Regions from separate parts of the Erwinia pyrifoliae DSM 12163 genome, predicted to be linked through region 2. Evidence: predicted binding sites of a transcription regulator. Region 2 holds the regulator's gene; each other region holds the start of a gene.

Region 1 (10,056 bases), 1.4 Mb from region 2:
CCTTTCACTCGGCCTTGGCCTGATGTTTGGTACTGCCGGCTTGCCGCATATCCTGATGCGCTTCTTTACCGTCAGCGATGCGCGTGAAGCGCGTAAAAGCGTGTTCTATGCCACCGGCCTGATGGGGTACTTCTACTTCCTGACCTTTATCATCGGTTTTGGCGCCATTTTGCTGGTCGGAGCCAACCCAGCGTTCAAAGATGCCAGCGGCGCGCTGCTCGGCGGTAGCAATATGGCGGCGGTTCATTTGGCCGATGCGGTCGGCGGCAGCCTGTTCTTAGGCTTTATATCTGCCGTAGCCTTTGCCACTATCCTTGCGGTAGTGGCCGGGTTGACGCTGGCGGGAGCCTCAGCGGTTTCGCACGACCTGTATGCCAGCGTGATGCGTAAAGGCCAGGCCAGCAAACGTGACGAGCTGCGCGTATCGAAAATCACCGTTGTCGCGCTTGGCGTGGTGGCCATCCTGCTCGGCATTTTATTTGAAAAGCAAAACATCGCCTTTATGGTCGGGCTGGCATTCTCTATCGCTGCCAGCTGTAACCTCCCGATTATTCTGCTGTCGATGTACTGGTCAAAGCTGACTACTGACGGGCGGATGGCTGGGCCTGCTGACGGCGGTTATCCTGATGATCCTCGGCCCGACCGTTTGGGTTCAGGTGCTGGGCCACGCACGGGCAATTTTCCCGTATGAGTACCCGGCATTGTTCTCCATGCTGGTGGCCTTTATTGGCACCTGGCTGTTCTCCATAACGGATAATTCCGCGCAAGGTGCCGGGGAACGGCTGCGCTTCCGCGCGCAGTTTGTACGTTCACAAACCGGTGTGGGGATTGAAGGCGGGAAAGGGCATTAATAAGCAACCGGGTCGGGCTGACTTCCGACCTGCTTCGCAGCCGCCAGCGCAAAGGGCGTGGTGATGGAACGCACCGCAAGACTGCGCTGGATAGCTTCCGCCAGCGTGAGCAGGCGCGGTAGCCACACGGAACGACAGACGGCCACCACGGTTGCGGTGAAAACCCCGGCGCAGAGAGACAACCAGTGACGGCGAATGCCAGCGTCGCCGGGCCAGGCAGCCACAGCAGCCAGCGACTTTCGCCGATATAGTCTTGCCGGGAGATATGCGCGAATACCAGTAGCGCCACCAGCACGATCATCGCCAGCAGCATACCAACGATATTGGCTGGCAGCGGCACATGCAGCCAGCCAACCAGCCGTTCGGAAACGATAAAAATAGCGATATAAAGCGCCACCTGCAGCGGAACCTGTACCCGTTGCAGCCAGCCTGTCGTCTGCTGACGCGTTGCCAATGCCATATTGTGTTGGCTCACCGGGGGAAATACGTTGCCAGAGAGTATAAAGCGCTAACGAAGGGTGAAAAAAATGACTTAATATGATTCAAACTATGCCAGACAGGAATAATGATGGACGTTCGCGCACTGCGCTATTTTGTCGAAGTGGTTCGCCAGCAGAGCTTCACCCGTGCCGCCGAGAAGCTGTACGTCACCCAGCCCACCATCAGCAAGATGTTACGGCAGCTGGAAGATGAACTGGGCTGTACTTTACTGATCCGTGAGGGCCGCAAACTGCATCTGTCCGACACGGGCCAGGCGGTCTATCAGCGCGGGCTGACCATCCTGCAAGAGTTTAAGCAGCTGGAGGCGGAAATCGGCGATATTAACCAGTTGAAAACCGGCGAATTGCGTCTGGGCATTCCGCCGATGGTTGGCATGCAGATTGCCGGTTCGATATCCGCTTTTCGCCAGCGCTACCCTGGCGTAGGGTTAAAGATCGCCGAATTCGGTGGCCTGACGGTACAACAGGCGGTGCTGTCAGGCAGTCTGGATATTGCCATGAGCGCCCTGCCGGTGGCGGACGATCTGCCGCTCAACTCGCTGGCGCTGATGAGCCACCCGCTGTGCGTGTTGGTGCCCCGAAGCGAAGAGTGGTTACGCCGTAGCCATATGCCCATCGGCGAGCTGGCCGGGCACCCTATATTGATCTACAACGAAGAATTTTCACTCAATCGCCAGCTGATGCGGGCTTTTCAGTCCAGCGGATTCACGCCACACATTGCGGTGCGCAGCGGGCAGTGGGACTTTCTGGCGGCAATGGTGCAGGCAGGGATGGGAATAGCCATACTGCCGGAGCCGATCTGCCAGCGTCTGGACAAAAGCCAGCTGCTGTGGCTGCCGCTGGAATCGGATCTGGTGTGGGATCTGGGGTTGATCTGGCGCAAGGGCAGTTATTTGTCGCGCAGCGCCCAGGCCTGGATAGGCTGTTGCCGCGAATTTTGGCCGGGTGAAACGCCTCGCTTATCGTTATAAGGTGGCAACGGGCGATCCGCATCGCCCGCTGCGCCGTCGCAACAGAGCGTTATTCCTCTTTATCCGTTAGCAGCGTTTCCATCAGGTCGAGATCGTGCTGTAACTTGCGCATGGTTTCGTTGCTGATTTTCTGCGTGGCGCGCAGATGATACAGCTCACCACGTTCGGCTCGCAGCGCGTTAAGACGGAAACGACGCTCCAGGTTTTCCGCATATAGCGCACGTTCCATATCATCTTTGCCATCAACCCGGCAGCGCAGGTTACCCGACACGCGCAGGCTAACCTCTTTTAGCAGCTCGCTATCGATGTTCTCATCGGGATCGGAGGCCAGCCGCTCTTCCATGTGATGCAGGCTTTCAATAGCGGTAGCCGCCATCAATGCGCGCGCCGTTTGTATTTCGCGCCGATGCAGGGATTTATCAATCCCTTCAACGCCGCGCAGCAGCACCGGCAGCACCATTACACCGATTAGCAGCGAGAACAGGATCACTCCGGTGGCCAGAAATACCAACTCATAACGCGCCGGGAAGTCGCTGCCGTTGGCCAGTAGCAGCGGAATAGACAGCACACCGGCCAGCGTGATTGCCCCACGCACGCCGGCGAAAGAGGCAATCAGCAGCTCGCGCGTTGAGTAGTTAGAAAACTCCATCGGGCGTTTTTTCAACATGTTGCGGCTGATCAAGCGCATCGTCCACAGCCATCCGAAGCGCACAATCATCAATGCTGCATAGATCAGAACCACTGAGGCAAATAGCGCCCACAGCTCGACATCAGGGTCGGCATTCGCCTGATTTAATGAAACCTCGAGAATATCCGGCAGCTGCAAGCCCAGCATCAGGAATACCATGCCGTTAAAGACGAATTCCAGCATCTGCCAGACGCTGTTAGCACGCAGTCGCATCGCCAGCGGAGCCTGACGAATGATGCCGGAACGCGAGATGGTCATACCGGCCGCCACCGCCGCCAGAATGCCGGACACCCCAATATGTTCAGCAATCAGATAGGAAGCAAACGGCAGCAGCAGCAGTAGCACCGTCTGCGTTGCCGGATCGTCACCGCTCCAGCGGCTGAACAGGCGTAGTGATTTACCGTACAGCCAGCAGATGGCGATGCCCGCCAGCAGGCCGCCCATCGCCACTTTAAGAAACTCCAGCGTCGCGCCGGAGACGGTAAACACCATCGTTCCCATCGTCACGGCCACGGCAAACTTCATGGATACCAGACCGGAAGCGTCGTTCATCAGCGCTTCGCCCTGCAGAATAGCCATGATTTTTTTCGGAATGCGCCCCTCGCCAACGATGCCGGAGAGCGCCACCGCATCGGTAGGGGACAGCACGGCAGCCAGGGCAAAGGCAGACAGCAGCGGGATCCCCGGCACCAGCCAGTAAATCAGATAGCCAATGCCGACCACGGTAATCAGCACCAGCACCAGCGCCAGGCCGAGGATCTCACGCCCGTGGTGTAAAAACTCGCTGGTGGGGGTTTTCCAGCCATCGGCAAACAGCAATGGCGGAATAAACAGGACTAAAAACAACTCCGGATCAAAGTCGACATGCAGGCCAAACGTTGGCCAGGCAAGCAGCGCCCCCATGGCGATTTGCACCAGCGGCAGGGGAATTTGGAATGGAATGATACGTGCAGCAACGCCTGACAAAGAGACAACCAGCGTCAGAATGAGGATGGTAAAGAAGATTTCCATGTTTTCCTTTCTTATACGTCTTCCAGTGGGATTCAGACAATACGGGCATGGCGATGTACATGTCCACCGGATAGTAAAGCAAATTCATCAGGCGTTGAAAAACAGGAAGTGCGTTAAGCGGGAAAATTCGGCGGCATCTGAAGCCGAAGCCGCAAATTACGGCTCCAGACTGCATTAAATTGCCCAACCACCGGCATAGAATGCGACCAGGATGACACCAATGACCACCGTGCCAACGTTCAGCTTACGCCACTCGCCGGCAAAAAGGCGGCCAACAATCAACGAACCGAAACCGAGCATGATACCGGTGACGATATTGCAGGTCAGCACGATAAATACCGCTGCCAGCAGGCCAGACATCGCATCGACAAAATCGTTAAAGTCGATTTTTGACACGTTGCTCAGCATCAGTAGCCCGACATACATCAGTGCTGGTGCGGTGGCATAACCCGGCACCAGGTAGGCCAGCGGTGACAGGAACAGGATGAGCAGGAACATCACGCCAACCACCACCGCCGTCAGCCCGGTTTTGCCGCCCGCTGCCGTACCGGCTGCCGACTCGATATACACCGCTGCAGGAGCCGCCCCGACCAGGCCGGAGAAGATGCTGCTCAGTGAGTCGCTGGTCAGCGCCCTACCGCCGCTGATAATCTGATTGTTTTTATCCAACAGATTAGCCTGACCCGCCACGGCACGAATGGTCCCGGTGGCATCAAATACGGCTGTCATCACCAGCGCCAGCACGCTTGGCAGCACTGCCGGTTTCAGCGCCCCAATAATATCCAGACTGAATACCAGTGATTTACCCTGCTCGTCGCTCAGGCTTGGCATGGAAAACAGCCCCTGATAGCGCACGGCAGGATCGAATATCAGACCAATGACCGATATAGCAATAATGGTCAGCAGAATACCGCCGGGAACGCGCAGCTTTTCCAGGCCAAAAATCACCGCCAGGCCCATCAGAGTCATCATAATCGGGAAAGAAGGGAAATGCCCTAATGCGACCGGCAGACCCGGCCCCGGATTTTTTATCACCAGCCCGACGCCGTCCGCCGCGATAAGCAGCAAAAACAGCCCGATACCCACGCCAGTGCCGTGTGCCACGCCCATTGGCAGATTACGCAAAATCCAGGCGCGGACGCCGGTCGCGGAAATCAGGGTAAACAGTACCCCCATCAGGAACACCGCCCCCAGCGCTACCGGCAGGCTAATGTGCTGGCCCAGTACCAGGCTAAACGCGGTAAACGCCGTCAGTGACAGGGCACAACCAATCGCCATCGGCAGATTGGCCCACAGCCCCATTAGCAGAGAACCAAATCCGGCAACCAGGCAGGTAGCAACGAAGACGGCAGCCGGCGGAAAACCCGCTTTACCGAGCATCGACGGGACAACAATCACGGAATAGACCATCGCCAGGAAGGTAGTCAGTCCGGCGATCACTTCCTGGCGCACGCTACTGCCGCGTGCGGAAATGTTAAACCAGGCATCTAACGTGCCGTTCGCCGGTTGAGAAGGAGTAGACATAGTATTCCTCTGAGTTTTTTATGAGTTGTCGCTGCGTGGCATCGCTGCAGCGCGCAGCGATAGACGTTTGCATCCCTGGTGCAATATTCGCGGTATACAGTGCATCGGAGCGGGGCATAAACCGAATAAAGGCAAACGTTTTATTCCACGCATAACGCGCGTAATAAATATTCTGCATCATTTGTGCCGCTGGCAAAGGCTAAGCCGGGACCGTGACTCATAACAGTCAGCAGAACTCAGATTTGCAAGATGACGATTATTTGCAGGCAAAGGATTATCCAGTGTTTTATGTCGCACTTTCAACACCTGTTCGCGCTTAAATGCCACCGTTCGGCTGGGCACCTACACCCGCCATAAACATTGACATAGTACCGGGATTAGCCCCGGTACACTGCAAAGATTTTCTTATAACCGCCATCCGGTGCCGAAGGGGGTAAGGCGTTTTCTTTCACGGGAAGGGAAACTTTTCACACAAGGTTAATTTTGCCCCCTTTATCCAGCGCGCGCTGCCAGGCCGCGCGGCACTGCACTTTTTCCAGCCAGGCCTGAATCGCCGGGCTGCCAGCGGCACCACCACGCGCGGTGATCGCCTGTATCGGAAAGCTCATCTGTACATCGGCAATGCTGAATCGACTACCGGCAAACCACTCATTGCTGGTCAGGTGCTGCTCGATAAACTGGCGATGAGTGGCCAGTTGTGGGTCGATATAGCCCTTCTGCACGCCTTTACCAAACGCACTGCCAATCGGTCGCAACAGCCAGGGTACCGGCGCTTTACCCATACGGCTAAAGATCAGTTTCATCACCAGCAACGGCATTAATGAACCTTCGGCATAGTGCAACCAATAACGAGATTGTATTACCTCTTCATCGTCAAAAAGTTTCAGCCGCTCTTCGGCGTCATAATGCGCCTCCAGGTACTCCAGGATCGCGCCGGATTCCGCCACAACACGATTTCCATCGGTAATCACCGGGGATTTGCCCAGCGGGTGCACTTTTTTTAGCTCGTCAGGAGCCAGCATGCTGGCTCCACGCTGATAGCGCTTGATCTGATACGGCACTTCAAGCTCTTCCAGCAGCCACAGCACGCGCTGCGAACGTGAATTGTTAAGATGGTGCACAGTGATCATCATCACTCCTTAATGTCGGCAATCAAATCATCAGTATAGGAGTTCAGACGTTTTTTACATCCAGCAGTATTGCCCCGGTGCCCTGTTCGCTCAGGCGGTCATCAGGATTACGTAGCGGGCAATCCTCCATCGACAGGCAGCCGCAGCCGATGCAGCCGTCGAGATCGTCTCTCAGGTGGGTCAGCGTCTCAATGCGACGATCCAGTTCATCACGCCACTGCTGTGACAGCAGTGCCCATTCTCTGGTCGTCATACGCTTACCGGGGGAATACTGCATCAGGCTATCGCCGATGGTGGCAAGCGGTATGCCGATACGCTGGGCTATTTTGACAACCGCGACGCGACGCAGCACGTCACGGGTGTAACGCCGCTGATTACCCCCGTTGCGATGGCTGCTAATTAACCCTTTGCTTTCATAGAAATGCAGCGTCGATACCGCCACGCCGCAGCGCTGCGCCACATCACCAGGGGTCAATTCCCGTTTGTTAGGATTAGGGGGACTTTTTTTCATTTAGCACTTTACCTCAAGTTAACTTGAGGAATTATACTCACTCACCATTGAGGCCGCGACAGGTATCAATCCGTTTTCGCGAGACACCCGGAAGAAAAGTGTATGCATGACGACATCATCAACACCCTGACCAACTGGATCGATAATAATCTGGACAAAGCCCTGTCGATTGATGAAGTGGCTGCAAAATCGGGCTACTCGAAGTGGCATTTACAGCGTATGTTCCGTACGGTGACAAAACAGACGCTGGGTGGGTATATCCGGGAACGCCGTTTAACGCTGGCTGCCGAAGCGCTGCGCCAGAGTCAGCGCCCGGTTTTTGACATCGCCATGCAGTACGGCTACGACTCGCAGCAAACTTTCTCCCGGGTATTTCGTCGTCAGTTTTCCCAGACGCCAACGGCTTATCGTAATACCATGCGCCGCCAGATGTTGCAGCGTAGCAGCTGGCATTTTGACTGCGGCGACTCCCCAGCCAGCAGCGTTCAATCGCAGTGAAATGATAAAACCTGCCCGACCTGTAACTCAATGCCCGCGCGGGATCCACAGCGCTGATTGCTCGCCCGCCCTCTTAACGAACAGTGCCGCAAAAACCGTCACCGCCTTATGGCAGTGGCTTTTGCCGGTATCGGCATCGCTATGTCATGCTGGTTGGTGAGCGGATGTTGGATATGTCGTTCAATATGCAAAGCCTGTAAAAGCTGGCAAAGCGCAGGGGGGTTGTTCCTGACAGACTACCGATGCAGAACTTTCTCATTACCCCTTTTGGCTTGAGGATGTAAAGTATTTTTTTACGTTTTGTTATAGACAGTTTTATCCTGGTAAAAACAGGGCCTGTTTTCGTGAGGGTAAATACAAGCCTTTCTAATCTCTCTTTGAAATTTAACCTTGCTTAACCTGTCTGTAGGTTTTGTGGTTGAGTGATAAATCTGAATTTCATAATAATTCCAATCTTAAGAATGGGCGAATTTTAATAGGATACGTTCTCACTGTTTGCAGAGACTATTCTTTACCCACCCCTGATTCAATACTTACTTCCGGGGTTATCTCTGGTGATGGCAGTTACCGGTGATTTTCACATCATCCGTTAAGCCTGATTGAAGTGTGCACCGCTTTTTTACCTTCCAGCACGCTCTTTGCTAATTATGCTCCGAACCTGAATTGAGAAGAGGTGTGATGAGAGGAACCTATAGTAAAAAAAACAATACCTAAAGCCGTCAAAACTCTTTTTTAAGAAAATAGGATGAATCCCATAATGTTATTTTCTCCATAATATCCTAACGTAAGGCATGACAGCCTAATCACCTTATTTTTCAGGATTAGATAATATCTGAAAAAAACAGATCCATTTATTAATATAGTCATGCTTATTCAAGTATTGTTAAGAAAGGTAATCGCATTTATGAGAAAATCACGATATAGCGAAGAGCAAATCAACAGCGCCATTAAAGCTTCTGAAAACGGCACCAGGGTAAAAGAAATCTGTGACGCATTAGGAATTTCCGCAGCAACCTTGTATAGCTGGAAAAAGAAGTATGCTGATTTATCTTCAGAAAATGGAAGGAAAATAAGAGACATGGAGGAGAGACTTCACAATATTGAACGTGAATTACAGGTTTTGTCCTCAGACAAAGAGATGCTGCAAAGCGTGCTGAAGCACTTTTTCACCACCAAAGACAAGCGTCAGGCGGTTAATTTTTTGCAACATACCTATCAAATTGGCACACGCCGCAGTTGTCGCCTGCTGGACATCAGCCGCAGTGTTTACCACTATCCCAATAATGGTGAAAACTGATCGTGTCATCGATGATGGCAAGTTGACGGGCAGGAGGCGGGTCAAAAAAATATCGTTATGGCTAACTGAACATTCCCGTATCCTCCCCACGGGTGGACATTTGCTGATGGCCTGTTTATCACCTGGCCGCACTGGTAGAAAATCAATATCAACAATGAGTTCTCTGCACGTTTATCTTTAACACCAGGGTCAACGTGCAATGATCAATGCAAACCCGCCTCGTGCAATCATCAAATCCAGCTATCAATTGTCCGGTCAGGATGATTTTCTGTTTTCTTGATGAATTCACCCAGCCTCTATCAACCTTGCCAGAGATGCTGTCCGTTACAATGACATTCGTTTCGGCGTCACGTTTAATCACCCACCGAAAAAGATTAACAATACTCACCAATTAATGCCGCAATCACCGGGTTGCTCCGTCTCGATAGCGCTTTAACTTATCAATAGTTGATTCCGGGCTGCTGGAACAGGTTACATCTGATGATTTTTTACAGCGAAACTTGATTCAGAGAGGGTCTGCAGGCAGGTAGTACGGCGTAAATATGGTGCTTATCCTGTTCAGCACAGGCACCTGTGGGTCGGTACAAATCAGCTAATTGAGCCACAAATCCACGGGCGGCAGGAATGTAAAGCGTATGACCGCACCTGAATTCCTGTCAGCTTACGGCTCAATTAAGCGATGACTTCTGTGCCGCAGACAATAGAAGAGATCGCCAGTAAGCAACGTGCTGAGTACCGCCGCCGCGTGAACTGCCAGCGCATCTTCGTCGGCAGTTCACGCGTTTCCTACAAAGGAAATTACTGCTCAGGGGGGGCCGATTCAGGTTGGACTTCGTCGATCTTCCAACCGTCACGCTCGTGAATCAGCGTCACCAACAGATGTTGACTGTCGCCGGGATCGCGCCCGAGCGTGACATCACCCGCCGCGCGATTACCCTCACAGGTGAAACTGCTGACGCTGACGTGATTGACCCAGCCGTCGCTGTAGTCCTGATCCTGCAGGAAATAGTCGTCATCCATGCCGTCCGGGCTTTTAATCAGCAGGTTAATTTTTTGCAGCAGTCGCTGGGTAACA
Region 2 (10,056 bases):
ACTAATCCGAAGTTACAGCGCGATAATGTTATTTACTACCAGCATGCCACATCCTGCGGAACCGAAACGGCCATCTCGGTTCCCTGTATGTTTTCCAATATGTCACGCCAGAACTATGACGCCAGCCTGGCTCGGCATCAGGAAGGTTTACTTGATGTGATGGCTCACGCTGGTATCAATGTGTTGTGGCGTGAGAATGACGGCGGTTGCAAAGGTGCCTGCAACCGCGTGCCGCATAGCGACATGACCAAATGGCAAGTAAGTGAGTTGTGCAGAAGCGATTATTGCCTGGATGATGTGTTGCTGCACCGGCTGAACTATTACATCGACAGTATCAAAGATGACTCTGTCATCGTGCTGCATCAGATGGGCAGTCACGGGCCAGCTTATTATTTGCGCTATCCACCGGAAGCACGCCAGTTCACACCAACCTGTGACAGCAACCAGATCCAGAACTGCGATCGCCAGACGCTGATTAACACCTATGACAATACCATTCTGTATACCGATACAATGCTGGACAACACTATCAATCTGCTTAAGTCTTACAATGACAAATTTAACGTGGCGATGATTTACCTCTCCGACCACGGTGAGTCACTGGGCGAACGTGGAATGTATCTTCACGGCACGCCTTATCTGTTTGCCCCGTCTCAACAGACACATATTCCTTTCTTACTTTGGATGTCGCCCGACTATGCCACAACATTTGGCATCGATCGGCAATGTCTGCAACAGCAGGCTAAGGTTAAGGATGTCTCTCAGGACAACCTGTTCCATACCCTGTTAGGAATGATGGATATAGAAACGCAAGAGTACAAGCCGGCGCTTGATATGATCCGTTCGTGCCGCAACCAGGGCTGACGGTTGAAACCGACCGCTCGGTCTAGTACGCTGCGACGATGAATAAAACGACCCGATTTGATACTCGTGAGCATTTGTTAAACACCGGCGAACAACTTTGCCTGCAGCGAGGCTTTAACGGCATGGGCCTGATCGAGCTGCTCAGGCAAGCAGAAGTGCCTAAAGGGTCGTTTTACTATTATTTTCCCTCAAAGGAAGCTTTCGGCGTGGCGATGCTACAGCGCTATTTTGCCCGTAATCACCAATACCTGAATGATTTCCTTAACGATCACCAAGGTAGTTACCGCCAGCGCGTGCTGGATTATTACGATCGGTTGCTACTAAGCTGTCAGGTGAGCAGCTTTGCCGGATGCCTTTACGTAAAGCTTTCTGCCGAAGTCTGCGATCTCTCTGAAGCCATGCGCGGCGCGCTGGAAGCGGGTTCGTCAAAAATGATCGGCTCTCTGGCTGCCACGCTAAACAAGGCACAGCAGCAGGGTACGCTTTCTGGTCAGCTAAACTGTGCATCCTGTGCGCAGACCATTTATACACTTTGGCTGGGAGCCAGTCTGCAAAGCAAAATATGCCGTGAAAAGACCCCATTGCTAAATGCGCTTCAGGAGATGGGGTACATCCTGCGCGGAGCTTAAAAAATATCACTTACTAATCGACCGGTCTACCAGGAGCGAATGATGAAACTGAACACCCTTTTTACCCCACTCAAATTGGGGGCCATTACCGTGCCAAACCGTATCTTTATGGCTCCTTTAACGCGTCTGCGCAGCATTGAGCCAGGCGATATTCCCACTCCATTGATGGGTGAATATTATCGTCAGCGTGCCAGTGCCGGGCTGATTATTACCGAGGCTACGCAGATTACATATCAGGCAAAAGGCTATGCGGGTGCGCCTGGACTGCACTCATCACAACAAATTGCCGCCTGGAAACAAATCAACGAAGGTATTCATCAGGACGGCGGCCATAGTGCCGTTCAGCTGTGGCATACCGGAAGGATCTCACATGCCAGTCTGCAACCAGGCGGTGCTGCTCCGGTATCTGCTTCAGCCATTAATGCTGAAACCCGAACCACCCTGCGTGATGCCAGTGGACATCCGGTACGTGAGGCAACCTCAACGCCACGTCCATTGAGCACTAAAGAAGTGGGCGGAATCGTTGATGACTTCCGTCAGGCGGTGATCAATGCGCGTGAAGCCGAATTCGACCTGGTTGAACTGCATGCGGCACATGGCTATCTCATCCATCAGTTCCTGTCTCCGGCCTCTAACCAGCGTGATGACAAGTACGGCGGAACGATTGAGAATCGAACCCGTTTCGCTTTGGAAGTTGTTGACGCGGCAATAGCCAGTTGGCAAGCCGACCGGATTGGCATTCGTATTTCTCCCCTTGGCCCGTTTAACGGCCTTGACAATGGTCAAGACCAGGAAGAAGCCGCCTTATATTTCATTGGCGAACTGGCAAAGCGTAAACTTGCCTACCTGCATATTTCCGAACCTGACTGGGCAGGTGGCAAACCTTATACCCGCGAATTCCGCCAGGCGATCCGCGCGGCATATCCTGGCGTGATCGTTGCTGCCGGCGGTTTTAACGCCGAGAAAGCCGAAACACTAATCGAACAAGGTCTGATTGATGCCGTTGCTTTTGGCCGCAGTTATATTGCCAATCCCGACCTGGTTGAACGTCTGAAAGATGGCGCAAGTCTTAACGAACCACAGCCAGAAACCTTCTACGGCGGCAATGCTGCAGGCTATACCGATTATCCAAAACTTGGTGAGCACGCCTGATGCTCGCACCTTTTAGCATTATCGCTACACTTGGTTTTACGTCATCTGACAAATGACTCTGATAAAAGAGGATGTTATGCGTTTACTTCACACCATGCTGCGCGTTGGCGATCTGCAACGTTCCGTCGATTTCTATACCAAAGTTCTGGGCATGCGCCTGTTACGCACCAGTGAAAATGCCGAATACAAATATACCCTCGCCTTTGTCGGCTACAGCGAAGAGAGCGAAGGCGCAGTTATCGAACTGACCTATAACTGGGACGTGGATAAATACAACCTCGGTGATGCATACGGTCATATTGCTCTGGGCGTGGACGATGTTGCAACTACCTGTAATCGCATCCGTAATGATGGCGGCAACGTTACCCGCGAAGCCGGCCCGGTGAAAGGCGGTACCACCATCATTGCGTTCGTAGAGGATCCGGACGGCTATAAGATTGAACTTATTGAAAATAAACACGCTGGTCACGGTATCGGCAACTAAGCTTTTTTGGGGTGCTTCCCAGGCACCCCGCTCCCCCCCTGCTGCATCCCCCAACAAAATTTGCCATAATGCGCGCTGCCTTTTATCGCCAATGAGAAGCCGATGTCTGAATCGAATGAACTGAATACCCTGAGCAGCCGTTTTCGCGGTTTTTATCCAGTAGTGATTGATGTCGAAACCGCAGGTTTTGATGCCAAAACGAACGCCCTACTGGAGATTGCGGCAGTAACGCTGAAAATGGATAGTGATGGCTGGCTGGAAAAAGATGATACCCTTCACTTCCACGTTGAGCCTTTTGCCGGTTCAGTTCTGCTTCCTGAAGCACTGACATTTAATGGAATCGATCCTACTAATCCTCTTCGCGGGGCGGTCAGTGAATACGAAGCGCTTCACGCTATTTTCAAACTGGTGCGTAAAGGGATTAAGGACAGCGGCTGTAACCGGGCGGTTATGGTGGCGCATAATGCGACGTTCGATCTCAACTTTATGAACGCCGCAGCAGAACGTGCCAGTCTGAAACGAAACCCTTTCCATCCCTTCGTAACCTTTGATACCGCTGCGCTTAGCGGGCTGGCGCTGGGGCAAACCGTGCTGGCAAAAGCCTGTCACGCAGCAGGAATGGCGTTCGACAGTGCACAGGCGCATTCGGCCTTGTACGACACGCTGCAAACGGCGGATCTGTTCTGTGAATTGGTTAACCGGTGGAAACGTCTTGGCGGTTGGCCACTGCCCGCTGCTGCAGAGAGCTGTCCCGGCAACTAACTTAGGGGGGAAATAGCCTTTAATACCTGATGTTCTTCTGTTCAGGGGCTGGAAGCCAAATATGATGGCCTGAGGCAACAGCTCAACGCAATTCCCGGGCGGTGAGTTGAAATCGTTGACGCTGTAAGTGAGGAGGCCGTCAGAGGGAAGCCGTTTGCTCCAGATGAGTGATCAAGCCGGGGTATGGCGAAACGCCGAAGTGAAATGCCAGTCAGTTATTATCACTGACTGGCTTGAAAGTTTCATCACGCCCATTCAGACGCCAGCCAAGGCGATTACTCTGCGGCGTCAGTTGGGTATTTCTGGGCGGTTTCTTTGATCAACTGTTGCAGTTCACCACGCTGATACATCTCGATGATGATATCGCAACCGCCGACCAACTCACCGTCAACCCACAGCTGCGGGAACGTTGGCCAGTTTGCATATTTTGGCATTTCAGCACGAATGTCCGGGTTTTGCAGGATATCCACATACGCAAAACGCTCGCCACAGGCGGAGAGCGCCTGTACGGCCTGAGCAGAAAAACCGCAGCTCGGTAGCTTCGGCGAGCCTTTCATATACAACAGGATTGGGTTTTCTGCGATCTGGCGCTGAATTTTTTCAACAGTACTCATAAATGCCTTCCTCAATACGATACTTCGTGTATAGGCTGTAGCCAGCCAATATTGTAGCTATTCTGACCTGAGGTTGAAAATGACATTTTCAATACTTATCGGGTTTTCACCCGGTTAACGGTCAGAGGATGGTAACAAAATAACATTTTCTTCTGAGCTTTGCTGCATCCGTTGACAAATAGTTAAGGTAACGCACTGAGTTAACAGACTGATTATATATGTTAAACTATCGACCACGGCTGTATTATTGTAACAAAAAAGACCTTACCTTTTGCTCTCCATTTAGTTTAGAATTCTTACAACCTTCTGCCAGCGTGCAGAATTGACTATTTACCCTCGCATTGCTGCCTGCCGCAATGCACGAACTGTTAATGGAAATGATGCGTCTATTCATTACGCTTTTCATGCTCGCTTTCGCTCAGCTATTTTTTAATATGGCGCACGCATCGCCACAGGCTCCTGTTAATGCCGATCGGCACAAAGCTGACCGAAATATCGCGCGCGAAGATGAACGACGCAAAAAACGCCCGGTAAAAGCTTCCACAACCAAAAAAATCAAACAACCTCCGGTAAAAAAAACTAAACAACCCGCACGACCGGCGCAGCTAAGCACGGCGAAAAAACAAAAGTTAAAAAATAAAACCACTGTCGTTAAGCGCCCAACAAAAAAAAGCAACACGGTTAAAAGCCAGTCTGCCTACAAACCCGGCATCAAAAAGACAATAAAAAAACGTTACGGCAGGCAGCGTGCAGATCGTAAGACGGCTCTGTCGGCCCCTATAAAGCTCAGTAATGCGCATCGCATTCGTTATCAAAAAGCGCGTGAAAGCGCAGTGAATAAACTGATGGGCCAGCTGGGTAAACCCTATCTGTGGGGTGGCAGCTCGCCTAAAACCGGGTTTGACTGCAGTGGCCTGGTTTGGTACGCCTATAAAGATTTAGTAAAATTCAAAATTCCTCGCACCGCAAATGAGATGTATCACCTGCGCGATGCCGCTCCGATCAGGCGTGACAGGCTTGAGAAGGGCGATTTGGTGTTCTTCCGTCTCAACAGTAAAAGTCGCGCCGATCATGTAGGCGTCTATCTCGGCGGCGGTAAATTCATTCAGTCACCACGAACAGGTAAAGATATTCAGGTCAGCACACTGGGTGATGATTTCTGGCAAGAACATTACATAGGCGCTCGTCGCGTGGTGACACCGAAGACGGTTCGTTAACCGCTGGCAGACAATTTTCCCGCCGGGCCGCGAGACGAAACGCATTGCTGCCTCGTAATCAACGATTCCGTCTGGACTCATCGTTATCAATTTCGGTAAGTGATTTAACTTCGCCATTACCCACATTGGGTTAACAGTCTGCAATTATTCCTATCGTTAACAGTAAACATCTCGTTTTCTTTGCGCAGCCTTGTTAGAATTCATCCTCTGCGTTGCGCAACGGTGCCAAAATTTGGCTAAGCCAGCACTGCGCGTCCTGTTACGGACAAACCTTACCCCTTCCCGATTCTTTGAGACAGCCCCCAATCATTCTGTCCAGTCGGGAAAAGCCTGCATCCAGGCAAACGATTAACAAACCAGTTATCAGCAGGTTACTGATAACACCAGGAGTAGGATTTTCATGGCAACAATTAAGGACGTGGCAAAGCGCGCGGGTGTTTCTACCACCACCGTGTCGCACGTCATAAACAAAACACGCTTTGTCGCCGAAGAGACGCGTGAAGCGGTATGGGTGGCTATTAAAGCATTGCATTACTCACCAAGCGCCGTAGCTCGTAGCCTGAAGGTAAACCACACCAAAACCATTGGCCTGCTGGCAACCTCAAGCGAAGCACCCTATTTTGCAGAAATCATCGAAGCGGTGGAGCACCGCTGCTTTGCTCAAGGCTATACCCTGATTCTGGGCAATGCGCATAACAATATCCAAAAGCAGCAGGCTTATCTGTCGATGATGGCGCAAAAACGCGTGGATGGCCTGCTGGTCATGTGCTCTGAATACCCGGACGCGCTGATTGCGATGTTAGAAGATAACCGCAATATTCCGATGGTGGTAATGGATTGGGGCAAGTCACGCGGTGACTTTACCGACACGGTACTGGATAACGCATTTGATGGCGGCTATCTGGCGGGGCGTTATCTGATTGAACGCGGGCACCGTGACATTGCTGCCATCCCGGGTCAGTTGGAACGCAACACCGGGGGCGGGCGCCATGCGGGCTTTCTGAAAGCACTGGCCGAGGCCGGGATCACACTGCGTGATGAGTGGCTGGTACAGGGTGATTTTGAACCTGAATCCGGTTATCTTGCTATGCAACAGATCCTGGCGCAGAAACAGCGTCCGACCGCCGTATTTTGCGGAGGCGATATCATGGCGATGGGCGCAATCTGTGCAGCAGATGAAATGGGACTGCGCGTGCCGCAAGACATCTCGGTGATCGGTTATGATAACGTGCGCAACGCCCGATACTTCACTCCGGCGTTGACGACCGTACATCAACCGAAAGAGCGTCTCGGTGAGACCGCCTTTGATATGTTAATCGATCGCATTACCAGCAAACGTGAAGAGTCCCAGACCATTGAGGTTTATCCTTCTCTTATCGAACGACGTTCGGTGGCGGACGGACCTTACCGCGACTACCGCCGTTAATTGCGCATCGGCCCCGGATGCTGTTGCTCGCTCAGCCACTCGGCCTTCAGGGTTTCCGTGCTACCAAGATATTCCAGCAGCCAGCTCAGCGCCGGTGAGGCGCTTTGTTCCGACCAGCTCAGACAGCACGGACTGTCTGGAAAAGGTGAGCTAAGCGCCAGCTCACGCAGTTCGTTTCTCTGCAACAACGGTTGGGCGAAATGGCCCGGCACCATGCCAACGCATAACCCCGCGCCCAGACAATCAAAGGCGCTTTCCCAGTCAGGCACAACCAGCCGCCGCTGATTATCCAGCGTCCATGTTGTGCGTTTGGGTAGCGCGCGTGAGGTATCTTCCAGCACCAGCGAAGGCCACTCGCGTATCCACTCTTCAGTCAGCGGCCCGGGGCGGCTGACTAACGGGTGTAGCGCATTAACCACACAGCGCCAGTTCAGGCTTCCCATATCACGAAAAGCGAAACGCCCGCCAACCGGAACCGCCTGTGTAGCACCTATCGCCACATCCACCCGCCCGTCTGCCAGCGCGTCCCAAACGCCGTTAAACACTTCTGGCATGATATGCAGCTCCATGTCAGGAAAGTGGCGGTAAAAATCCACCACCAGCTGCCGCGTACGCGACGGGCGTACGATGCGATCGACAGCGATATTGAGCTGCCCGCGCCAGCCGTTTGCCACCTGCTGACAGCGGCGGCGCGTGGCTATCATTTTTTTGATGACAAACCTGCCTTCCTCGCTAAATACCCGTCCGGCGTCGGTTAACACCACATCACGATGCCGCCTTTCAAACAGACTTACGGCCAGCCATTCCTCAAGCTGGCGCACCGTATAGCTTACCGCAGAGGGCACACGATGTAGCTCAGCGGCAGCGGCGGTAAAACTTCCGGTCCGGGCCACGGCATCAATAACTTCCAGTGAATGTTCAGACCACATATTTGCCTTCAAAAAAATTCATGTCGATTGACTAATATTAGCGTTTCACAGACTGTCCTGCACGCGATTACACTGCTCAGGCTAAAAATGGACTGATAAGAGTTGATCAACATGTATTCTAAAGGTTTTATGATTTACCTTGCGCTGCTAAGCATGCTGGGTTTCCTTGCCACCGATATGTACCTGCCCGCATTTGGTGTGATGCAGCAAGATCTGCATACTCCAGCCGGGGCTATCAGCGCCAGCCTGAGTATTTTTCTGGCCGGTTTTGCCTGTGCGCAACTGGTATGGGGGCCTCTTTCAGACCGCATCGGGCGTAAGCCAGTACTGTTGATGGGTCTGAGTCTGTTTGCTATCGGCTGTGCCGCCATGCTTTGGGTTAATTCAGCGGCTTCGCTGCTGGCATGGCGATTTGTGCAGGCTGTCGGCGTCTGTGCTGCGGCCGTAAGCTGGCAGGCTCTGGTCGTTGACCGCTACAGCGCTGCCCGGGCCAACCGTGTGTTTGCCACCATCATGCCGCTGGTCGCGCTCTCCCCGGCGCTGGCCCCGCTGTTGGGTGCCTGGCTGTTAGCGCATTTTTCATGGCAGTCCATCTTCGTTACGCTGTTACTGATTACTCTGCTGCTGCTGGTGCCTACCTTGCGCCTGCCATCACCACCACGGGGGGATAAAAGCGCGCCTGAAATCGCCGCTCCCGGTTTTGTAACCCTGCTTAAATCCCCCCTGTACAGCGGTAATGTCGCAATCTATGCGGCCTGTTCTGCCAGCTTCTTCGCCTGGCTTACCGGTTCACCGTTTATTTTGGGTAGTTTAGGGCTTTCACCTGCCGATATTGGCCTGAGCTATGTGCCGCAAACGGTCGCTTTCCTTATTGGTGGCTTTAGCTGTCGCGCGCTTTTAAGTCGATTCGCCGCGCGCAAGATCCTCCCCTGGCTGCTGATGTTCTACAGTCTGAGCATTGTTACGCTCTGGCTGATTGCGCAACATCCCCAGCCTGCTCTGTGGGCTCTTATGCTGCCGTTCTGCGGCATGGCAATGGCGAATGGCGCAATCTACCCTATTGTTGTGTCCAGCGCCCTGCTGCCCTTCCCTCATGCCACCGGTAAAGCGGCCGCCTTGCAGAATATGTTGCAGCTTGGCCTGTGCTTTCTCGCCAGCATGGTCGTATCTTCATTGATTGATGCAGCTCTGGATGCCACCGTGCTGGTGATGCTGGCCACCATTTTAATCGCAGCCGTGGGCTATTTTGTGCAGCGCACGGCGGAGCGTGAACTCGTGTTGCGAACGGAAAAAATCACGCCTGAAATCAACCCAACAAATAGTTAGCAAGATAACAATAATTCATTGAATAATTGAAAATGCAGGCATATACATCTTAAATGTCATAAAAAATAATAACTTATTATTTTTTATGACCGGGGTAATTGCCGTGCAGGCTTCCTGCAATTATCCTGAAGGCCGCAGCGCCGGGCTTATGACGGGCGGCCGCAGTCCCAGCTTCTGATGTTCAATCAATCCTCTTTCACATGGGTTAACAGGCCGTGATATTTGCCGTGTGTGCACCCTCACAAATCTGCGAAAATTGACTATTCTTTTTCTCAGGTATCAATCGCACAAGATGATGGAGAAGCTATGAGTTCATCATGTATTGAAGATGAAAGCCTGGGGGATAATCAGTGGTACCGAATCGTCCAGGAAATATTGAGTAAGGCCGATATTCAAGTTAACGGATCCCGCCCCTCTGACATTCAGGTGAGTAACCCTGACTTCTTTAAGCGAGTGCTGCAGGAAGGTTCATTAGGGCTGGGTGAAAGCTATATGGATGGCTGGTGGGAGTGCGAACGCCTGGATATTTTTTTTCAGCGCGCGCTCAATGCCCACCTTGACCGACAGCTTCCCCATCATTTTAAAGATACATTGCGTATCGCCGCTTCACGTTTAACTAATTTACAGTCTCGCAAACGTGCCTGGATAGTGGG
Region 3 (10,056 bases), 710 kb from region 2:
TGCTGTAGGCGGGCAGTGCGGTACGCAGCGCCGAAGGCATGATAATGCAGCGATACAGCTTAAATGTCGAAAAGCCGTAGGCGCGCGCCGCTTCAATCTCACCGTGCGGTACGGCACGAATGGCACCGGCAAAAACTTCGGTGGTATAAGCACAGGTATTCAGCGTCAGCGCCAGCAGCGTACAGTTCAGGCCGCTGCGGAAAAAGGCGTTAAGCAGCTCCGTACCTTTGACCACTTCCAGCGTATACATACCGGAATAGAACACCAACAGCTGCACGTAAAGCGGCGTACCGCGAAATACGTAAGTGAACAGCCATACCGGGAAACGCACCGCTTTGTGGGGCGAGACGCGCGCTATCGACAGCAGCAGCGCCATACAGCCGCCCAGCACCACGGAAACCACCAGCAGCCACAGGGTGATCGCCACGCCAGAAAAGCGGTAACCGTCGGTCCACAGCAGGGCCTTCCAGTATTCCTGAATAATCTCCATCATAAGTCAGCCCTTTTCACACCCACCGTGTAACGGCGTTCCAGCCACCACAGCACGCCATTGGAGAGCGTGGTAAATATCAGATAGATAATTCCCGCCACAATCGCAAACCAGAACGGTTGCCAGGTGGATTTCCCGGCCAGCTGGGTGGCCTTGACCACATCTTCCAGACCCAGCAGCGATACCAGCGCCGTGGCTTTCAGGATCACCTGCCAGTTATTACCGATCCCCGGTAGCGCAAAGCGCATCATGGCCGGAAACAGAATACGGCGAAAAGTCTGGGAGCGGGTGAAACCAAAGGCGGTGGCCGCTTCGACCTGCCCTTTCGGCACCGCCATCCAGGCACCACGAAAGGTTTCAGTAAAGTAGGCCCCATAGATAAAACCAAGGGTGATAATGCCGGCCACCATCGGGTCGATATCAAACTGGGCGAAACCGAAGAAATCGGTCACCTGGTTAAGCGCAATCTGTAAACCGTAGAAAATCAGCAGCATCAGTACCAGGTCAGGAACGCCACGGATCAGCGTGGTGTAGACTTCAGAAATCACCGCCAGCGGACGGCGGTTAGACAGCCTGGCTCCGGCGCCAATCAATCCAAGTATGACGGCAAACACCACCGAGCTGAGCGCCAGCTCCAGCGTCACCAGCGCGCCTTTAAAAATCACTTCAGAGTAGCCATACAGCATGGGCAATATCCTGTCGTTATACCCGTCATCCCTCACCTTGCCTGGCAATGGCCCGGCTCTTGCGCTTTCACAGCCGAAACCACGCGTTTATATCGCATGAGAATGTTGTCAGCTGCAAGCGGCATGGCGGCAAGATGAGTGATGATGGGTACAGAAATCGTGACTACCAGGCATCAGCCTCACCGGAGTAAACGGTGAGGCCCGCAGACAGGTTTCATTAACCGCCGTACACATCAAAGTCGAAGTATTTTTTCGCTAACTTCGCGTAGGTGCCATCTTTGCGCATTTCATCAAACGCTTTATCGATGGCCGACTTCAGTTCAGGGTTATCTTTGCTCAGGCCAATACCGGTGCCCACGCCAAAGATGTTCTCATCTTTCACCGCCGGGCCGGCAAACGCATAGTCTTTGCCGGCTGGCTGCTTGAGGAAACCTTCGCTGGCAGCGACTTCATCCTGGAATGCCGCGTCGATGCGACCAGCGGTCAGATCCTGGTACACCAAATCCTGGTTGGCATATGGCGTAACGGTGACGCCTTTTGGCCGCCAGTTTTGGTTAGCGTAAGTTTCCTGAGTGGTGCCCTGCAACAGCCCGATAGTTTTGCCTTTCAGCGAAGCCAGCGTTGGCTCAATTTTAGAGCCTTTGGGCGCAATCAGGCGGGAGTTCGCCGCATACAACTTTTCAGAGAAGGCGATCTCCTGCTGGCGTTTAGCGGTAATGGACAGGGAGGAGATAATGGCATCAACCTTCTTTGCTTTCAGCGAAGGGATCAGCGCGTCGAAATCGCTTTCAACGAAAGTGCATTTCGTCTCCATGCGTTGACAAATTTCGTTGGCCAGATCGATATCAAAGCCCGTTAGCTGCCCCTGAGCATTTTTCATTTCAAACGGAGCGTATGTCGGATCGGTACCGATGCGCAGCGTTTTTGGGCCAGCGGCAAAAGCGCTGCCTGCCGCAGTGATGGCCATTAACAGGGAAAGAGCCAGAACCTGCTTTTTCATAGAAACCCCTTTAAGATTAAATTTTTATGCTGTGCGTGATGTCTTTGCGCGGTGACTGACACCGTTTAATTTGCAGGTTTCGTGCCACTTTATGCGGCATCCCTCTATATTTAAAATGCGTTTCACCCGGCGCTGTGTATACGCGGTGTGCTGAGAAACTTATAGCAGGTTTTTGCTGCAGATGAGTGGCAATGTTTCAGGCTGGTGCACACCATGCACAGAAAGCGGTTCAGCTTCTGGATTTGCACCGTTTTAGCGCAGCCGGTCAGGGTTTTGCACCTTGCCAACGCGTAAAAAGGTCATTATCCAGTTGAATATCGAACTGATCGAGCACGCGGTTCACCGTCTGGTCGACAATTTCCATCACGTTTTGCGGACGATGATAAAACGCCGGCACCGGCGGCATGACAATCGCACCCAGCTCCGCTGCCGTGGTCATCATGCGTAAGTGACCCAGATGTAGCGGGGTTTCACGCACGCACAGCACCAGTCGGCGACGCTCTTTCAGTACCACGTCGGCGGCGCGCGTCAGCAGCCCGTCGCTGTAGCTATGGACAATGCCGGACAGGGTTTTCATTGAACAGGGCAGAATAGCCAAGCCGTCAGTGTCAAAGGAGCCGGAGGAGATGCTGGCCGCGATGTCGCGCGCGTCGTGCACCACGTCAGCCATTGCCTGTACGTCACGTACCGAGTAATCGCTCTCCAGCGCCAGCGTCTGACGCGCCGCCTGGCTCATGATCAGATGCGTCTCGATATCGCTGACCTGCTGCAAAATTTGCAGCGCGCGTATGCCATAAATCACCCCACTGGCGCCAGAGATGCCAATAATGAGTCGTTTCATACTCTATCCTTAATAAAAAATGGGCCGGAATCGCTTCCAGCCCATGTTACCTGCTTACACCCCAAAGCGCTTAGCCTTCGTTATGCATTTCCAGGTTTTCTACCTCATTCTGACGCTGCATCGCTTTAGCATCATCATTACGCAAGGATTGCAGATACTCAAGATACTGCTGATCGACATCTTTGGTGACGTAGATACCGTCGAAAACGGAACACTCAAACTGCGAGATATCCGGGTTCTCTTCGCGCACGGCTTCGATAAGGTCGCTGAGATCCTGGAAAATCAGCGCGTCGGCACCGATCAGCTGGCGGATCTCTTCAACTTCGCGCCCGTGTGCAATCAGCTCCGTTGCGCTCGGCATGTCAATGCCATAGACGTTCGGGAAGCGAATTTCCGGCGCGGCTGAAGCCAGATAAACCTTTTTCGCCCCCGCTTCGCGCGCCATCTCAATGATCTGCTCAGAGGTGGTGCCGCGCACGATGGAGTCATCCACCAGCAGCACGTTTTTACCACGGAACTCGGCACGGTTGGCGTTCAGTTTGCGGCGAACCGCGCTGCGGCGCAGATGCTGGCCGGGCATAATAAAAGTCCGGCCGACGTAGCGGTTTTTCACAAAGCCCTGACGGTAAGGCTTATCCAGAATGCGCGCCATCTCCAGCGCGATATCACAGGAGGTTTCAGGGATAGGGATCACCACGTCGATGTCGAGATCTTCCCATTCACGGGCGATTTTGGCACCGAGCTTGGTGCCCATGCGCACGCGGGCGCTGTAGACGGAAATCTTGTCGAGGAACGAATCCGGACGCGCGAAGTAAACATACTCGAACAGGCACGGATTGTACTTCGGGTTGTCCGCGCACTGACGGGTAAACAGCTGGCCTTTTTCCGTCACGTACACCGCTTCACCCGGCGCCACATCACGCAGAAACTCAAAGCCCAACGTGTCCAGCGCCACGCTTTCCGAGGCCACCATATATTCGATGCGGCCATCGGCCATCGGGCGTTTGCCGATAACCAGCGGGCGGATGCCGTTAGGATCGCGGAAAGCCACCAGCCCGTGACCGATAATCATCGCTACGCAGGCGTAAGCCCCGCGTACCTTCTGATGCACCGCAGCAATAGCAGCGAAAATATTGTCTGCTTCCAGCGGGTATTGTTGGAAGCGGTCTACTTCCTGCGCAAAGATATTGAGCAGAATTTCAGAATCCGACGTGGTATTGACATGACGACGGCCGCTTTCGAATAGCGCTTTACGCAGCTCGTGGGCGTTTGTCAGGTTGCCGTTGTGGGCAAGGGTAATACCGTACGGTGAGTTCACATAGAAGGGCTGAGCTTCAGAAGCGCTGGAGCTGCCAGCCGTCGGGTAGCGCACATGGCCAATGCCCATATTACCCTGCATACGCTGCATATGGCGGGCTTCAAATACATCGCTGACCAGGCCGTTTGCTTTACGCAGACGGAAGCAATTCAATGCATCAATGGTAACGATGCCTGCGGCATCCTGCCCACGGTGCTGAAGCACTGTTAACGCGTCATAAATCGACTGGTTGACCGGCATAAAACCGGCGATCCCGACAATACCGCACATATTGATATTTCCTCATAAGCCGCGACCCCGGTGCGATTACCGGGGCAAAAAACTCGACGTGCTTTTCAGGTAATCAAAAAACCACCTGATGATGTAACTGAACTGGGGAACAAGCTGGGACTGCTGCCAGTCCGGGCTTTTGGCAAATCCGGTGAACGTATCGAGAAAAAACAGCATGGCGGAAACAATCAGCACGCCACGTAATGCCCCGAAACAGACGCCCAAAACCCTGTCGGTGCCCGACAGGCCGGTTTTTTCAACCAGAGAACCAATCACGTAGTTGACGATCGCCCCAACAATCAGCGTGGCAACAAACAACAGCGCAATGGCGATCCCATTCCGAACCAGTTGGTCTTCGAATCCTGTGAACCAGACGGCAAGGAAGGAGTAGTAATGACTGGCGACAAAAAAAGCGCATCCCCAGGTTACAAGGGAAAGCGCTTCCCGAACAAACCCACGGATCAGGCTGACAAGAGCCGAAAAACCGATAACCGCAATAATGACGTAATCTATCCAGATCATAAACACTTCCAGTGCCCCTGCCCCGGACTGAATCTTCAGAGACTCAGCCTCAGTTCGCGGCGAATTCTAACAGAAAAAGAAAACGTTTGCGTAGGGGTTTTACCGTGCGGATTCAAATTAACCCCGGGGTTTAAAAAACCGCTGGCGGCGGCCTTTCTCACCCACCCGCGCCCCCTGACGCAATACCTTGAATTAGCTCTGTCATCATGCACAACGCCCGAAGTTGCCGTGTGGCAACTTCGGGCGTATATGACGATCGCTATCGCAATAATAGCCCTGACCTGTGAACCATGACCGGCAAAACCATCAATGCACAGCGTAAGGTTTCACCACGCCACCCAGCCCCGATATGCCCTGCAGTGCGCCGATCGCCGCCTGCATTTTCGCTTTCGACGCATCCGGCCCGACGTAAATACGGGTAATCTGCCCCTGTACCGGCGTTGCCGGGACGGTAAAGGCGCGATAGCCTGAAAGACGCAGCTGAGCGACGATTTCATTCACTTTGGCGGCATTTTTCAATGCGCCGAGCTGTACGACATACGCCAGGCCAACGGGCGCGGTTTCTGCAGGCGGGCGGGAATTATCGACCGCCGCTTCAGACTTCGCTTCCGGTTTAGTAACCGGCTTTGGTTTTTCAACCGGCGCGGATTTCTCCACCGGCTTCTCAACGGGTTTTACAATCGGTTCAGGCCTGGGTTGCGGTTTAGGCCTCTCCACCACGTCAGGCGGCTGGACCTTTTGCTGCACCGGCGGCGGCGTCACCACCGTTGGCTGGTTGTGCGACGTCGGCATGGTCGAGCCGCTCTCCGCCTGCGAAGGGTTATCATTGCCTGCAGCGACAGCTCCCCCATTTCCCGGAGGCTGTGCAGGCAGCGACTGGGTTACCGGCGGCACCAGCTCGGTTTCGGGTTGCTCATCCGCTTTTGGCACCAGGGGAATGGCCGCAAACTCTTCTTTATAGTGTTTCTTCTGGCCATCAAGCACGCCTGGCAGCACGATCACCCCCAGCGCAACAATAATCACGGTGCCGACTAAACGGTTTTGAAACTTACTTGCCACTTCCATTCTCCGTTGCCATCGTTTCCATGACCTGCGCAACGGTGTGGAAAGAGCCGCACACCAGCACAATATCCTGTGGTTCCGCCTGGGTTAACGCACGGTGCCAGGCTGCGGTTACCGACGCAAAGGACTGCGCCGCGTTAAGATGCGCCGCCAGCTGTGCTGCACTGGCACCACGGGGACCTTCCAGCGGTGCGCAGTACCAGTAATCAACCTGCGGGGCAAGATATGCCAGCGTACCGGCGATGTCTTTATCATGCAGCATACCCACCACCGCATGCACTTTGGCCCCGCATTTGATCTCCGCCAGACGCCCCGCCAGATAGCTCGCCGCATGGGGGTTGTGCGCCACATCAAGAATAACCTGGGGTGACTCGCTCACCCTCTGGAAACGTCCCGGCAGGAGCGCCTGGTGCAGGCTGCGGCGGATGGTGGCCTCATCAACCTTGAGGGTTGATGCACGCAGCGCCGCGAGTGCGGTAGCCGCGTTGGGGACGGGCACCTGCGGCAGCGGCAGATGCTCAATACTGCCGCTGGCATCGTGGAAGGACCAGCTGTCGCCGTCGACCTGATACGACCAGTCACGATCGCGCTGATTCAGCTGCGCGCCCTTTTCCGCCGCGACGTCGGCAATGGTGCCTGGCATATCCGGCTCGCCAACCACCGCTGGCTTACCCTGGCGAAAAATTCCCGCCTTTTCGCGGCCAATGCTTTCGCGATCCGGGCCAAGCCAGTCGGTATGATCAAGCGCAATACTGGTGACTACCGCCACGTCCGCATCCACAATATTGGTGGCATCCAGCCGCCCGCCCAGGCCGACTTCGAGGATCACCACGTCCAGCTGCACCTGTTTAAATAACCACAGCGCCGACAGCGTGCCAAATTCAAAGTAAGTGAGTGAGGTGGCGGCACGTCCGGCTTCAATCGCCGCGAAAGAAGCCGTATGCGCCGTTTCTGCCAGCTCGGCCCCCTGAACGCGTACCCGTTCCGTGTAGCGTACCAGATGCGGCGAACTGTAAACGCCAACGCGATAGCCGGCGGCCAGCAAGACGGTTTCAAGGGTGCGACAGGTGGTGCCTTTGCCATTCGTCCCGGCAACGGTGATCACCACAGGGGCTGGGGTAAGCAAGTCGAGCGCAGCAGCAACGCGTTGAACGCGTTCCAGACCCAGATCGATGGCCTGGGAGTGCAAATGTTCAAGATAATGAAGCCACGCGGCAAGAGGCGACGTGGCTTGAGGAAGATTATCCATGTGTCCCGTTCACAAAGTTACGGTTCATTGGTGAAAGGGACGCGAAATCCCCTTCTCATCATCGATCAGGCCTCGGGGCTTTCTGATTCAGCAGCGGCTTCAGCAACGATATCTTCCTGGGGAGCAGGCAGATTCATCATTTTCGCCAGCACGCTGGCCAGCTTGAAGCGCATGACCGGGCGGCGCACGATCATATCAATCGCCCCTTTTTCAATCAGGAATTCACTGCGCTGGAAGCCAGGCGGCAACTTTTCTCGCACGGTCTGCTCAATCACACGAGGACCCGCAAAGCCGATTAAGGCTTTAGGCTCCGCGATGTTTAAATCGCCAAGCATCGCGAAGCTGGCTGAAACCCCGCCCATGGTGGGATCGGTCAGTACGGAGATGTAAGGCAGGCCACGCTCCTGCATTTTTGCCAGCGCGGCGCTGGTTTTCGCCATCTGCATCAGCGACATCAGCGCTTCCTGCATGCGCGCTCCGCCCGATGCGGAAAAGCAGATCATCGGGCAGTTGTCTTCCAGCGCCTGCTCAACGGCGCGCACGAAGCGTGCACCGACCACGGAACCCATTGAGCCGCCCATGAAGGCAAACTCAAACGCTGCCGCGACAATCGGCATACCGTGCAGAGTGCCTTTCATCACAATCAACGCGTCCGTTTCGCTGGTCTCTTTTTGAGCCGCTGACAGACGATCTTTGTATTTTTTTGAATCCCGGAACTTGAGCACATCTTTAGGTTCCAGCTCGCTACCCAGTTCAATCAGTGAACCTTCGTCCAGCACGCTGTGCAGACGATCGCGGCCATGCATCCGCATATGGTGGTCACATTTGGGGCAAACTTCCAGATTGCGTTCCAGCTCGGCACGGTAAAGAACCTGACCACAACTATCACATTTGGTCCAGACCCCTTCAGGAATGCTTGCCTTGCGCGATGGGGTAATTGTGCTCTTATTAAGAATTCGTTCAATCCAGCTCATTGATGACCTGTTATGTTGTTTTTGTGCTAAATCAGATACTTAACACAGATTATCGCCTGAGAATTAGGCATTATTACACCATAAAATACACCACTTCGCTACACATTCGTCAATGAGGCAAACTGCCGCGTTTATGGAGAAATTTCATGATGATATCCTGGACTCCCTGCGTATGCAGTAGGCGATACTCATAGAGAGACATAATAATCAGCCCATCCCGTTTAAGGTTGTGTATTGCAGGAATAAGTTTGGCGAAAGGGAGCACAGGAATTTTATGCGTGAGCGCGCGCCAGCATGGCCGCAGTTAGTTTCTTTTTACCAGTCTGTTGCGATAAATATCCAGCGTCAGAAGAGCGACACCGTCTGCGGTATTCAATAAAAGGTGCGCTAAATAGCCTGGATCGTGCGAAGCGAGGTAAGCGAGATTTTCAGGCTGCATAAAATGCTCCATCCGACCACGGTACAAGGATATTCGGCTGAGATACTGCTTGTTCAATTCTTTAAAATCTTGTTTTTCAACAACCTTACCCGCCATAATTTTTTCGATCATATCATCTTTGGCATCGAGCACCGGTATAAAATCCCCGTTTTCGATTGGAAAGTAGACGATATCGCTGGTCATCATGCCGACGTGCGAAGCCTCATGTAACAGGGTGCTGCTCAGGGTTAAAACGGGAGCCTTCCTCATGCTGTGATCAGGGTGAGTAGGATCAACAAAATAGAGTTTATCGGCATTGATAAAGATTCTGCCACTTCTGTCAAGCAGAGCAAAAGCCAGCGTGCCGAAATGCCTTTCTTCTTCGGTCAGAACCGGGCGATGATGAACAATTTCGTCACCCGGTAACATATGATCGGTTAGCGGCTCTTTAACCAAACTGGCTAAGTAGATCTTGTTCAGCTTCAGCGCAGCTCGCGTCCTGACAAGATATTTTTTAAGGGCAAGAGCAAAACTTCGCAGAAATTCCACATTATCAGTTTCCAATAGTTCACGAAGATAATATTCGCAATTCGGACTGAAGTTGCTCAGTTCTTTAATAACGGCAGGGATGATCTCAAGATTGAGATGCTTAACAGCATTTTCAACGTTGACTTTTGCACCACGTAAATAGAGCGGAAATGAATCGGTGATCTTTGTACTTGCGGAAAGCTCAACCGTGTTTTCACTGAATCTGACTCGGGATGAATAAAAATGCTTACCAATTAACTCTTTGACGTTCTCGTCATCGATAAAAGGAATATATTTTTCTCGCGGAATAGGCATAATGAACCGCTTCGACATTAGCACCTGATTCACGACATTTTCTATCGCATCCAGCCCCCCAATACTGTTATATACTCTTTTGCTCAAATAATTGCTGACCGCCCCTTTTCTCATACCCAGCCTTTCGGCCAAAAAATCGACCTGAGTTTTTAACTCTATCCTCTCGTTTTTACTATCAAAGATGATATAGGCTATATCCTTTTTGCGCCTGTAAATATCTCCTTTTGTGAAAATACGCAACATAACCCTACTGGCAGCATTCACTTTGCTGTCAGAAGAAACAATTTCAGCCCTGAAGAAATGCCCATTGTAAAGATAGTAATACTTACTTTTTTCAGGATTGACGTACAATCCTGGAAAATCCAGCATTTTATATTGGACAA

What was found. Region 2 encodes PurR, which represses purine synthesis genes. Its sites were predicted from a motif close to CANGCAAACGTTTGCNTG; they were not measured.
Region 1: a site for PurR is predicted at 5,674-5,691, ahead of EPYR_RS16330 (NCS2 family permease). Genes of this name have one in related genera too.
Region 3: a site for PurR is predicted at 5,203-5,220, ahead of cvpA (colicin V production protein). Genes of this name have one in related genera too.

Annotation. Positions count from the first base shown of each region.
Region 1 is NC_017390.1:3,574,847-3,584,902, forward strand. It holds partial or broken gene EPYR_RS16300 (cation acetate symporter) at 1-851, shown strand, start outside; partial or broken gene EPYR_RS19685 (LrgB family protein) at 854-1,311, opposite strand; gene EPYR_RS16315 (LysR family transcriptional regulator) at 1,420-2,322, shown strand; gene EPYR_RS16320 (Na+/H+ antiporter) at 2,372-4,021, opposite strand; gene EPYR_RS16330 (NCS2 family permease) at 4,196-5,545, opposite strand; gene EPYR_RS16335 (glutathione S-transferase) at 6,013-6,675, opposite strand; gene soxR (redox-sensitive transcriptional activator SoxR) at 6,719-7,186, opposite strand; gene soxS (superoxide response transcriptional regulator SoxS) at 7,289-7,684, shown strand; gene EPYR_RS21585 (YjcB family protein) at 7,742-7,960, shown strand; gene EPYR_RS16350 (transposase) at 8,589-8,981, shown strand; gene EPYR_RS16355 (DUF3828 domain-containing protein) at 9,780-10,056, opposite strand, start outside.
Region 2 is NC_017390.1:2,128,047-2,138,102, forward strand. It holds gene eptA (phosphoethanolamine transferase EptA) at 1-864, shown strand, start outside; gene EPYR_RS09490 (TetR/AcrR family transcriptional regulator) at 903-1,493, shown strand; gene nemA (alkene reductase) at 1,536-2,645, shown strand; gene gloA (lactoylglutathione lyase) at 2,722-3,129, shown strand; gene rnt (ribonuclease T) at 3,232-3,891, shown strand; gene EPYR_RS09510 (Grx4 family monothiol glutaredoxin) at 4,167-4,505, opposite strand; gene EPYR_RS09515 (C40 family peptidase) at 4,886-5,722, shown strand; gene purR (HTH-type transcriptional repressor PurR) at 6,123-7,148, shown strand; gene punR (DNA-binding transcriptional activator PunR) at 7,145-8,077, opposite strand; gene punC (purine nucleoside transporter PunC) at 8,189-9,403, shown strand; gene cfa (cyclopropane fatty acyl phospholipid synthase) at 9,710-10,056, shown strand, end outside.
Region 3 is NC_017390.1:1,417,730-1,427,785, reverse strand. It holds gene EPYR_RS06320 (ABC transporter permease) at 1-493, opposite strand, end outside; gene EPYR_RS06315 (histidine ABC transporter permease HisQ) at 490-1,176, opposite strand; gene argT (lysine/arginine/ornithine ABC transporter substrate-binding protein ArgT) at 1,394-2,176, opposite strand; gene EPYR_RS06305 (UbiX family flavin prenyltransferase) at 2,442-3,017, opposite strand; gene purF (amidophosphoribosyltransferase) at 3,088-4,605, opposite strand; gene cvpA (colicin V production protein) at 4,642-5,127, opposite strand; gene dedD (cell division protein DedD) at 5,434-6,186, opposite strand; gene folC (bifunctional tetrahydrofolate synthase/dihydrofolate synthase) at 6,176-7,438, opposite strand; gene accD (acetyl-CoA carboxylase, carboxyltransferase subunit beta) at 7,504-8,412, opposite strand; gene EPYR_RS06275 (hypothetical protein) at 8,717-10,056, opposite strand, start outside.